Regions from separate parts of the Catenovulum sp. SX2 genome, predicted to be linked through region 1. Evidence: predicted binding sites of a transcription regulator. Region 1 holds the regulator's gene; each other region holds the start of a gene.
What was found. The regulator FNR, encoded in region 1, switches genes on or off when oxygen is low (the NO sensors DNR and NnrR bind a similar motif). The targets are predictions, from matches to a motif close to TTGATCTAGATCAA.

Region 1 (3,286 bases):
GCATTACCTCTAGCGGTATTTGGCATATTAACACCTTGGATGGCAGTAATAGGTATGTCAGCAAGTTCGCTAATTGTTGTAAGCAACTCAATGAGATTACTGAAAAAATGAATGTAATTTACGTTTTAATTCCGTTGGCGATTGTGATTATTGTTGTCGCTCTTGTGCTGTTTTTCTGGGCTGTAAAAAAAAATCAGTTTGAAGATTTAGATCGCCAAGGCCATGACATTTTATTTGATGATGATAAACCACAAGATAAATAAGTTTTAATCCAATGCCTGAGTTTATCACAGCATTTGTCCTGGGTTTAGTGGGCGCTGGCCATTGTATCGCTATGTGCGGAGGTTTAGCTATTGCTTCCGGTATTAGCAGTCGGTTTAGTCATGCCCTGTTATATAGCTTAGGGCGGGTAACCAGTTATGCCATTATTGGTTTTGTGGTCGGTACTGCTGGCTTTTGGTTAACCGCGAGTTTTAAACCTTTTTTACTTTTACTAAAAATATTCTCAGCATTGCTATTAATTTTTCTCGCTTTTTACATAGCAAAATGGAATTTTGCTATTACCAAAATTGAAAAAATTTCAACTAAATTATGGTCGAAACTTGCGCCAACAGCTCACAGTTTAATTAAAGAGCAAAGTTATTTAGCTCGTTTTGCGGCGGGTGCTGTATGGGGTTGGTTACCTTGTGGTTTAGTTTACAGCGTGCTTACTTGGGCAGCAGCGTCAGCCAGCCCATTTAAATCGGCTGCGCTAATGTTTTGTTTTGGTTTAGGCACTTGGCCAGCGCTCTTGTTGTCCGCGTCAATTAGCCAACAAATGCATCATTTTCTAAACCAAAAGCCAGTTAGAAATACACTTGCCATCAGCTTAATATTATTTGCAATTTACATGCTAGCAACTGCTGTATTGCAGTTGAATATAAGTTAACATTAAAGGTTATTAACAACCTAATTCAGTCGAGCGACAAATGGATATGACAGCAAAATTTACTTCAAGTATTCAATGCCAAAAATGCAGCATTAGTCAATTGTGTTTACCTTTTGCCTTGAATGATAGCGAACTTAATCAGCTGGATAATATTATACAGCGTAAAAAGCCGTATCAAAAAAAGCAAAAGTTGATAGAAGCCGGCCAGTCATTTAAGTCGCTATACGCTGTGCGCTCTGGCTCTTTTAAGTCATATACAGTATCAGGGAATGGTGAAGAACAAATTATCGCATTTCACCTACCCGGCGACATTATAGGTTTTGACGCGATTCAAGCACAAAACCATCCGAGTTTTGCCGAAGCGCTTGAAACCGCTATGATTTGTGAAATTCCCTATGACACAATGGATAAGCTCAGCGCGACAATGCCAAAGCTGCGCCAACAAATCATGCGCTTAATGAGTAATGAGATATCGACAGATCAAGATATGTTATTTCTCCTCAATAAAAAAACTGCTGACGCTCGTTTAGCCAGTTTTATCATTCAATTGTCAAATCGTTTTAAACAACGAGGCTTATCGTCAAAAGAGTTTAGTTTAACTATGACACGTGGCGAAATAGGTAATTATTTAGGCTTAACAGTTGAGACCATCAGTCGTTTATTAAGTCGCTTCCATCAGGAACGCATTATCAAAGTAGAACGCAAACTGATTTCAATCGAATCTTTTGATGGATTGAAGAAAGTTGCGGAATATAGCCCAAACTCAGAATGTAAATAAGCTACAAAATTTTCAGCAAAGCGCCATGGGTTGAACTAAACTCAAATAAATTACAATCTATGGAGCTTAGCGATGAGAGAAGTAAGCAAAATTCTCGTTGTTATTGAGCCTAACGACGAAAAACTCAAAGCCCTCAAACGCGCGGTCGCATTAGCGCATAAAACTGGTGCAACCATAACAGCCTACCTTGCCGTTTACGATTTTTCTTACGAAATGACCACTATGCTGTCGGCCGAAGAGCGCGAGCTGATGCGCCGTTGTATGGTAGAAGAGCGCACCCAATGGTTAGAAGATGTGTTAGAGCCATTTGCGAGCCAAGTGTCGCAAATACGTCCATTAGTTGAATGGCATAATCGGCCGTTCGAGGCTGTCATAAAACAAGTTATTCAATACAAGTATGATCTAGTTGTTAAAGCCACACATGAACACAGTGTGCTACAAGCTGTCATATTTACCCCGACAGATTGGCATTTGTTGCGTAAATGCCCCTGCTCGGTTTTATTGGTAAAAGAACATGATTGGCCGGACAACGGTACAATTCTCGCGGCAATTAATAGCGTCAGCCAAGAACAACAACATATTGATTTAAACAATAATATCATTGGCACTTCTCAGTATATGCGAAGCCTACTGCAAGCCAATTTAAAGTTGCTTAATTGTTATCCCGCTGGCGCTGTTAGTTTGGCGGTGGAAATTCCAGAGTTTGATCCAACCGCTTATCGCGAAGCAATACGTCAACACCACCTCAGCTCAACTTTAAAGTATGCAAAAGCTTTTGATATCGTCGAAGAAAATTGCATATTGGCAGAAGGGTTACCCGAAGATTCGATCACTCAATACGCCAAGGAGCTCGACGCTGAATTAATCGTTCTAGGTACAATTGGTCGTAGTGGCTTAACCGCCGCTTTGCTCGGCAATACAGCAGAACATTTATTAGATGGTGTCAATTGTGATGTACTGGCATTAAAACCTTACGGTTTTCAAAGCCCAGTAACACTAAACAAAAACTAAAGATTAACACCTTAACGAATTTTGCTATAATCCGCGCCTCTAATTTAGTGAGGCGCAGCATGCAAACTTTAACCGCAAAAAACCAGTATAACTTCAACAAACTACAAAAAAGAATTCGTAGATGTGTTGGTAAAGCCATTGAAGATTTTAATATGATTGAAGATGGTGACAAAGTTATGGTGTGTCTATCGGGCGGTAAAGATAGCTACACTATGTTAGATATTTTGATGTTTTTACGTCAAAGAGCGCCGATTAACTTCGACATTATTGCAGTTAACTTAGATCAAAAACAACCAGGTTTCCCAGAAGATGTTTTACCTAAATACTTAGACTCAATAGATGTTGAATATAAGATTATTGAAGAAGACACCTACAGCATAGTTAAAGAAAAAGTGCCAGAAGGCAAAACCACATGCTCACTCTGCTCAAGACTACGCCGCGGCATTTTATACCGCACAGCCAAAGACTTGGGTGTGACTAAAATCGCCTTAGGCCATCACAGAGACGATATTTTAGAAACCCTATTCCTTAACATGTTTTATGGCGGAAAACTTAAGGGCATGCCACCT
Region 2 (3,286 bases), 1.5 Mb from region 1:
CTAATGCAGCTTGGATGGAATACCAATGGCGCAACGACGTACTGTCGGGTAATTTTGGTGTTCGTTACGTAGAAACTCAAGTTGAATCTGCTGGTTATATTCGAAAAGAAGGTGATGATGACCCGTCATTAATCCAAGTTCCACAAGTGTATTCTGACGTTTTACCTGCATTAAACTTGGTATGGCATGTTAGTGACGATATGCAGTTGCGCGCGAGTGTTAGCAAAAACTTAACCCGCCCAGCGTTAGCTGATTTGGGTATTGCGGGCAGTGTTAGTACCGACCGTCAAGAGTTAAGCTCAGGCAACCCTAGTTTATCGCCATTTAAATCAACCAACTATGAAACTGCGTTAGAGTGGTATTTAGCAGAAAGTGGATTTATCTCGGCTGGTCTTTTTTATAAAGAAATTAAAAACTTTGTTATCAGCAAAGCAATTGAAATGCCGTATGGTCAAACTGGTTTCTCAACCGATTTATTAGCCGCCGGACAAAACGCCGATACTATGTTTACCTATTACACCAAAGTGAATGGTGAAGACACTAGCATTCAAGGTTTGGAGTTAGGCGGTCAGTTTGATTTCACCTTTTTGCCAGCACCATTTGATAACTTAGGTGTGATTGCTAACTACACATTTGCTGATGGTGACATGGGTTATTACGACGCAGGCGAGTTGTTTGCCACTAAAGCTTTTCCTGGTTTATCTGAGCATTCAGCCAATGCAACGCTTTATTACGAAACTGACACTTGGGGTGCACGTATTTCAACGGCTTATCGCAGTGAATACATTACCCATATAGAAACCCCGGGCAACCATGAGCAAGATGAAACTGGCTTCCACGGTACAACTTATGTTGATTTCTCGGCTTTCTATCAGTTGAATGACACAACCAAATTTACCTTTGAAGCGATTAATTTAACCAACCAAAGAGAAGAGCAGTACAGTGACTCGGATGATCGTTTATATAACACCACTGAGTTCGGTTCTACTTTCTACTTAGGGGTTAATTTTAAATTCTAATGTTTAAAAACTAAACTCGGCAAGCCGCAGCAAGCTTGTCGAGTTTTATAACAAAGCAGTGCTCATTAAAATGTGCCTTTCGGTGCTAGGTTTCTGTACTAGCACCGCTTTTTGCTGATTAGTTATTTAACTTTGCTTTTGCTTCTTCTACTTTTGAAAAATCTAGTCCTAGTTCTTCAACTGCTTCTTTAATTAAGTTTGGTTGGCTCATTACTAACATAATTAATGGCTGTAGTTTTTCTTGCGGAATACCAAGTGTTTGTATGGTTGCCATTGCTGCCAATGGGTTTTGCGTGAGTTCTTGGAATAACTCGCCGATTTTTTGGTCTGAGATGTTTTGTTCTTTGAGTAACTGGATAATTGGGTTCATGGTTTTTTCCTGTCGATCTTTTGCGGCAAATTTAGCTTATGTGGGTGGTTTTATCAAATTAACTTCGTGGCTAAAGTTAACTGAAGTGAGAGTGCACTATAGTCGGCTAAAGTTTACATTTCCCAAGCGAAAACGCTGTAAACACATCCTTGTGCGCTCCTACTTTTCATCCCTGAAAAGTAGGTTTCGCTTCAGAAAATATAAACCCTATCCTCGGTACTGAGTTGCATCCATGCAATTCAAGGTTGGTTCATTTGTTCGCAATTCCAATCTACTTCATGGCACCAAAGCGAGCAGCACCAAAAAAAATCTGCATAAATTTTGATTGAAATCAAAAAATGTTTGTTTTAAAGTTTCAGTAATTTCTGAAACTTTGGTAGTTAACCATGAATTCAAAACTAGAAGCCTTCGTAATGCACTGTGGTGAAATGGGTAGCCGTTGGGGTTTTAACCGTACTATTGGGCAAATGTGCGGCTTAATTTTAATCTCAAAAAATCCACTCACCGCTAACGAAATCTCCGATGCTCTTAACATCTCCCGCGGTAATGTCAGTATGGGCATTAAAGAATTGCAGGCGTGGCGTTTAATTCAAGTGCAGCATATTCCGGGTGATCGCAAAGAATATTACGCACCTGCAGGTGATATCTGGACATTAGCTTTGCGAGTATTTGAAGAAAGACGCAAACGCGAAGTAGACCCAACTTTATCTCTATTGCGCGACAACCTATTAACCGAACCTGGCAATGATGCTGAAGAATATGCATTACAGCAAATGCAGCAAATTCATGACTTGCTGGAAACCATCACCCATTGGGCAGCTGAGTTGCCAAAAATGGGGCCGGAGAAGCTTAATACCTTGATGCGTTTAGGCGCAGGTGTTGGCAAGGTACTGGATATGAAAGACAAATTTTTAAATTCAGGAACAGATAAATAAACAATCTTCTGGATAAATAGCCAATTTACCTAAGCTCTGGACAACAGCTTAGTTATCACAGAGTTCAGGTAAATTTACAATTCTCTCAGGAGGCAGGTTATGGAGCTATTTTTAGGGCTCGATACGCTTGTGTTGTCTCGCATACAATTTGCACTCAACATCAGTTTTCATATTTTATTTCCAACCATCACAATCGCTTTGGCTTGGTATCTTTTTTACTTCAAAATAAAACTGCACTTCACTCAAGACGAAGTGTGGATGCGCGCTTATCGCTTTTGGGTAAAAATATTCGCACTCACCTTTGCGTTAGGTGTGGTTAGTGGCATTACTATGTCGTTTCAATTTGGCACCAACTGGCCGGGGTTTATGCAAACCGTCGGTAATATTGCTGGGCCTTTATTGGGTTACGAAGTGCTCACCGCATTCTTTTTAGAAGCAACTTTCCTCGGCATTATGCTGTTTGGCATGAATAGGGTAAAACCTTGGGTACATACGCTTGCGAGTTTTATCGTAGCTTTTGGTACTAGCATGTCAGCTTTTTGGATATTGTCGCTCAACTCTTGGATGCAAACGCCAACTGGCTTTGAAATGATTGATGGTGTTGCGCATGTAACCGACTGGTTTGAAGTTATTTTTAACCCATCTTTCCCATACCGTCTTAGCCATATGCTGCTGGCGTCTGGTTTAACTGCATCGTTTTTTATTATCGGTTTAAGTGCTTATCGAATATACCGCGGGGATGAAAAACGCGCGCCAAGACAAACATTAAAAACCGCGTTAACCATAGCTGCGCTGTTAGCTCCAACTCAAATATTTTTAGGCGATATGCATGGGTTGAATACGCTAGAACATCAACCACAAAAGGTGGCGGCAATAGAAGGGGTTTGGCATACAGAGCAAGGTGCACCTTTGATATTGTTTGCTGTGCCTGATGAAAAAACACAGCAGAATTTATGGGCGAT
Region 3 (3,286 bases), 1.9 Mb from region 1:
TTAGACGGCGCAGAATTGCATGTGAATGAAGATGCACCTGCAATTAGTGGTAGTGCGTTAGAGCAAATCGTTAAAGATTTCCAACGTTGTGAACACATCATTGAGCGTTTATCGCGTACAGTTAATCCAGCATTAGTTAATGAACTTAAGTATGTTGAAGCATTAACTGCTGACAAATTAAAAGATAAAGAGTTTGTTGAACAGTGGGCTGCTGGTTTAGCTTCTCAACTTGAAGCGAAAAAAGATGGTAGTTCTATCTTTGAACATCATGTAGATTTCGACCAAGAGATTCACTCTTACATCCCACGCTTTAATGTACGTACACATGGTGTTGATTATGTGTATAAGGTAGATGCTGATTTTGTTAGCTCTGCTGATTATCAAAACATTGCTAAAACGGGTAATACTATTGCTGGTTTAGTTGAAGAGGGTGCTTACATCAAACGTGGTGAGCGTATTTTCCCGATTCAGTCTTTTGAGCAAGGTTTAGATTGGTTAATTAAAGAATCGAAAAAAGGTTTATACATCCAACGTTATAAAGGTTTGGGTGAGATGAATGCAGATCAACTTTGGGAAACCACTATGGACCCAAATAGTCGCCGTATGCTTAAAGTGACAATTGAAGATGCGATTGGTGCTGATCAATTGTTCTCTACTTTGATGGGTGATCAAGTTGAACCTCGTCGTGATTTCATTGAACGCAATGCGTTGAATGTAGCGAACTTAGATGTGTAGTTTCAGCTAAGTTTTTTGTTTGATTGAAAGCCCAACCTATATGGTTGGGCTTTTTTGTAGGTGCTTACTAACTTCTATATAAAACATATCCTACTGGTTGAAGTTTTACCCTCAAATCATAATTTGGCTCTGTTGTAGATGTGAGACAAGTCGCTGCTAGTTTGCTGGCAGGGAAGGACAAGGTGCATGGGGAATTGTTTGCAAAACCGCTGCAAGGCCATCCATGGCCCGCTCGCAAACGGTATCCCTACCGATTGAAGTTTTGCAAACAACACACCCATCCACCTTTTTGACACCAGTGTTGCTGTTAGCAAGGTTGTTGCTTGTTTAGTGGCAGGGAAGAGCAAGGTAAATGGGGTATTGTTCGAAAAAACGCTGTGAATACATCCATGTACGCTTCGCTTTTTCATCCCTGAAAAAGAGATTTTTCGATCAACACACCCATCCACCTTTCTATCTCTAATATTGCGATGACAATTGTTGAAGCAACACATAAGTTGAAGGAAGGGATTGGGATTAATAAAGCAGACCGTACAAATCGTGGATGATTTGTCTCGAGCTCCCATGGATGGGTTTACAGCGAGTCTGTGTATTAATCGCAATTCCTGACTGAATGTGGGGATTGTTTCATCAGCGCTGTTAGTTTTTTGGCAGGGAAGGGCAAGGTAAATGGGGAATTGTTTGCAAAAACGCTGCAAGGCCATCCATGGCCCGCTCGCAAACGGTATCCCTACCGATTGAAGTTTTGCAAACAACACCCCCATCCACCTTTTTGACACTAGTGTTGCTGTTAGCAAGGTCGTTGCTAGTTTGATGGCAGGGAAGAGCTAGGTGCATGGGGTATTACTCGAAAAAACGCGATGAATACATCCATGTAAGCTTCGCTTTTTAATTCCTGAAAAAGAGATTTTTCGACCAACCCCCCTTCCACCTTTTTGACACTAGTGTTGCGTTTAGAAAGGTTGTTGCCAGTTTGGTAGCCAGGAGGACTAAAGCATTGCGGTGACGATTGTTGAAGCGACATTTGGGTTGAAGGAAGGGATTGGGATTAATAAAGCAGACCGTACAAATCGTGGATGATTTGTCTCGAGCTCCCATGGATGGGTTTACAGCGAGTCTGTGTATTAATCGCAATTCCTGACTGAATGCGGGGATTATTTTATCAGCGCTGTTAGTTTTTTGGTAGGTAAGTGAAAGGTGCTATCGTATCTAATTGCTGCTAGTTTAGAGGCTGAGAGGATTAAGATATATGGAATATTTGTTGTCCGTAACTTGATCTAGATCACCACCTACCAACCACAAATAACCAATAATAAAGCTGAATAATTGTAACTAACTGGTGGGCTTGTGGAAAACGTCGATAATTGGCAAACAAAAATATCTGTACAGCAAAAACAAAAAATAATGTCGCTAGTAGAGACTTTTAATAAACCATGCCCACGATATACTTCTTACCCTACCGCTAAACAATTTATCCCGTTAGAGGGTAGCGAAGAACAAATCGAAGAAAGTGAATTGTATGCGGAGTTAGACGGTAACTTAAAGACAGTAAGCTTGTACTTACATATCCCATTCTGCCAACAACTATGCTACTACTGTGGTTGCCACAAATTTATCACGCAGAATAAAGAAAAAGGTCAAACCTATTTAAATTACTTAATTAAAGAAATTGAGCAGCGTGCTCCGAGTTTGCCAGCAGAGGTACAAGTAACTGACATACATTTAGGTGGTGGCACTCCAACATTTTTATCAGATGAACAATTACAAAGCTTAGCAAACGCTTTAAAGGCGAATTTTAATATCAGTGATAAATGTGAGTGGGCAATAGAATTAGACCCGCGTACGGTTGATTCAACGCGTATCAACAACATTATTGATATAGGATTTAACCGCTTTAGTTTGGGCATTCAAGACTTTAATGACAAAACACAAATTGCGATAAATCGTCAGCAATCTTACCAATCAATTGAGTCGCTAATATTAGCCATTCGCCAGCGACAAGCAGCGACAACTAACTTTAGTATTAACTTTGATTTGGTTTATGGTTTACCACATCAAAACCAACAAACTTTTATGCAAACGCTAGAAAACGTAGTGAGCTTAAATCCAGACCGTATTGCTATGTTTAACTATGCACATATGCCGAGCATGTTTCCATCGCAAGCAAAAATTAAACAAGCTGATTTGCCAAATGCACAATTAAAGGTGGCAATATTAATAGATGCAATTAACTATTTAGAGATGAATGGTTATCGTCAAGTAGGTTTAGATCACTTCGTCAAAGCAGATGACAATCTTTATCTGGCGCAACAAAACGAAACACTAATTCGAAACTTTCAAGGTTATGCGGATAGTGACACTCAAGTTATGTTAGGTTTTGGGGTATCCGCAATATCTGATTATTCGGTTGCTATGTTGCAAAACGACAAACATCTTAAATCTTATTATCAAGCGATTGACCAGAAGCAAACAGCCTTTGTTAAAGCATTGTTCCGAAGCAACGACGACAAACAAAGAGAGTCTTTAATTCATCACTTGTTGTGTCATTTAA

Region 2: ACMZOO_RS08125 (GbsR/MarR family transcriptional regulator) is a predicted target of FNR. The motif match lies at 1,711-1,724, and genes of this name have one in related genera.
Region 3: hemN (oxygen-independent coproporphyrinogen III oxidase) is a predicted target of FNR. The motif match lies at 2,008-2,021, and genes of this name have one in related genera.

What each region holds. Positions count from the first base shown of each region.
Region 1 covers NZ_CP182493.1:396,445-399,730, forward strand. Annotated here, with positions in the region: gene ACMZOO_RS01710 (heavy metal translocating P-type ATPase) at 1-111, shown strand, start outside; gene ccoS (cbb3-type cytochrome oxidase assembly protein CcoS) at 108-263, shown strand; gene ACMZOO_RS01720 (sulfite exporter TauE/SafE family protein) at 275-928, shown strand; gene fnr (fumarate/nitrate reduction transcriptional regulator Fnr) at 969-1,706, shown strand; gene uspE (universal stress protein UspE) at 1,779-2,717, shown strand; gene ttcA (tRNA 2-thiocytidine(32) synthetase TtcA) at 2,777-3,286, shown strand, end outside.
Region 2 covers NZ_CP182493.1:1,935,826-1,939,111, reverse strand. Annotated here, with positions in the region: gene ACMZOO_RS08135 (TonB-dependent receptor) at 1-1,019, shown strand, start outside; gene ACMZOO_RS08130 (DUF2999 family protein) at 1,138-1,389, opposite strand; gene ACMZOO_RS08125 (GbsR/MarR family transcriptional regulator) at 1,776-2,324, shown strand; gene ACMZOO_RS08120 (cytochrome ubiquinol oxidase subunit I) at 2,424-3,286, shown strand, end outside.
Region 3 covers NZ_CP182493.1:2,256,203-2,259,488, forward strand. Annotated here, with positions in the region: gene gyrB (DNA topoisomerase (ATP-hydrolyzing) subunit B) at 1-735, shown strand, start outside; gene hemN (oxygen-independent coproporphyrinogen III oxidase) at 2,083-3,286, shown strand, end outside.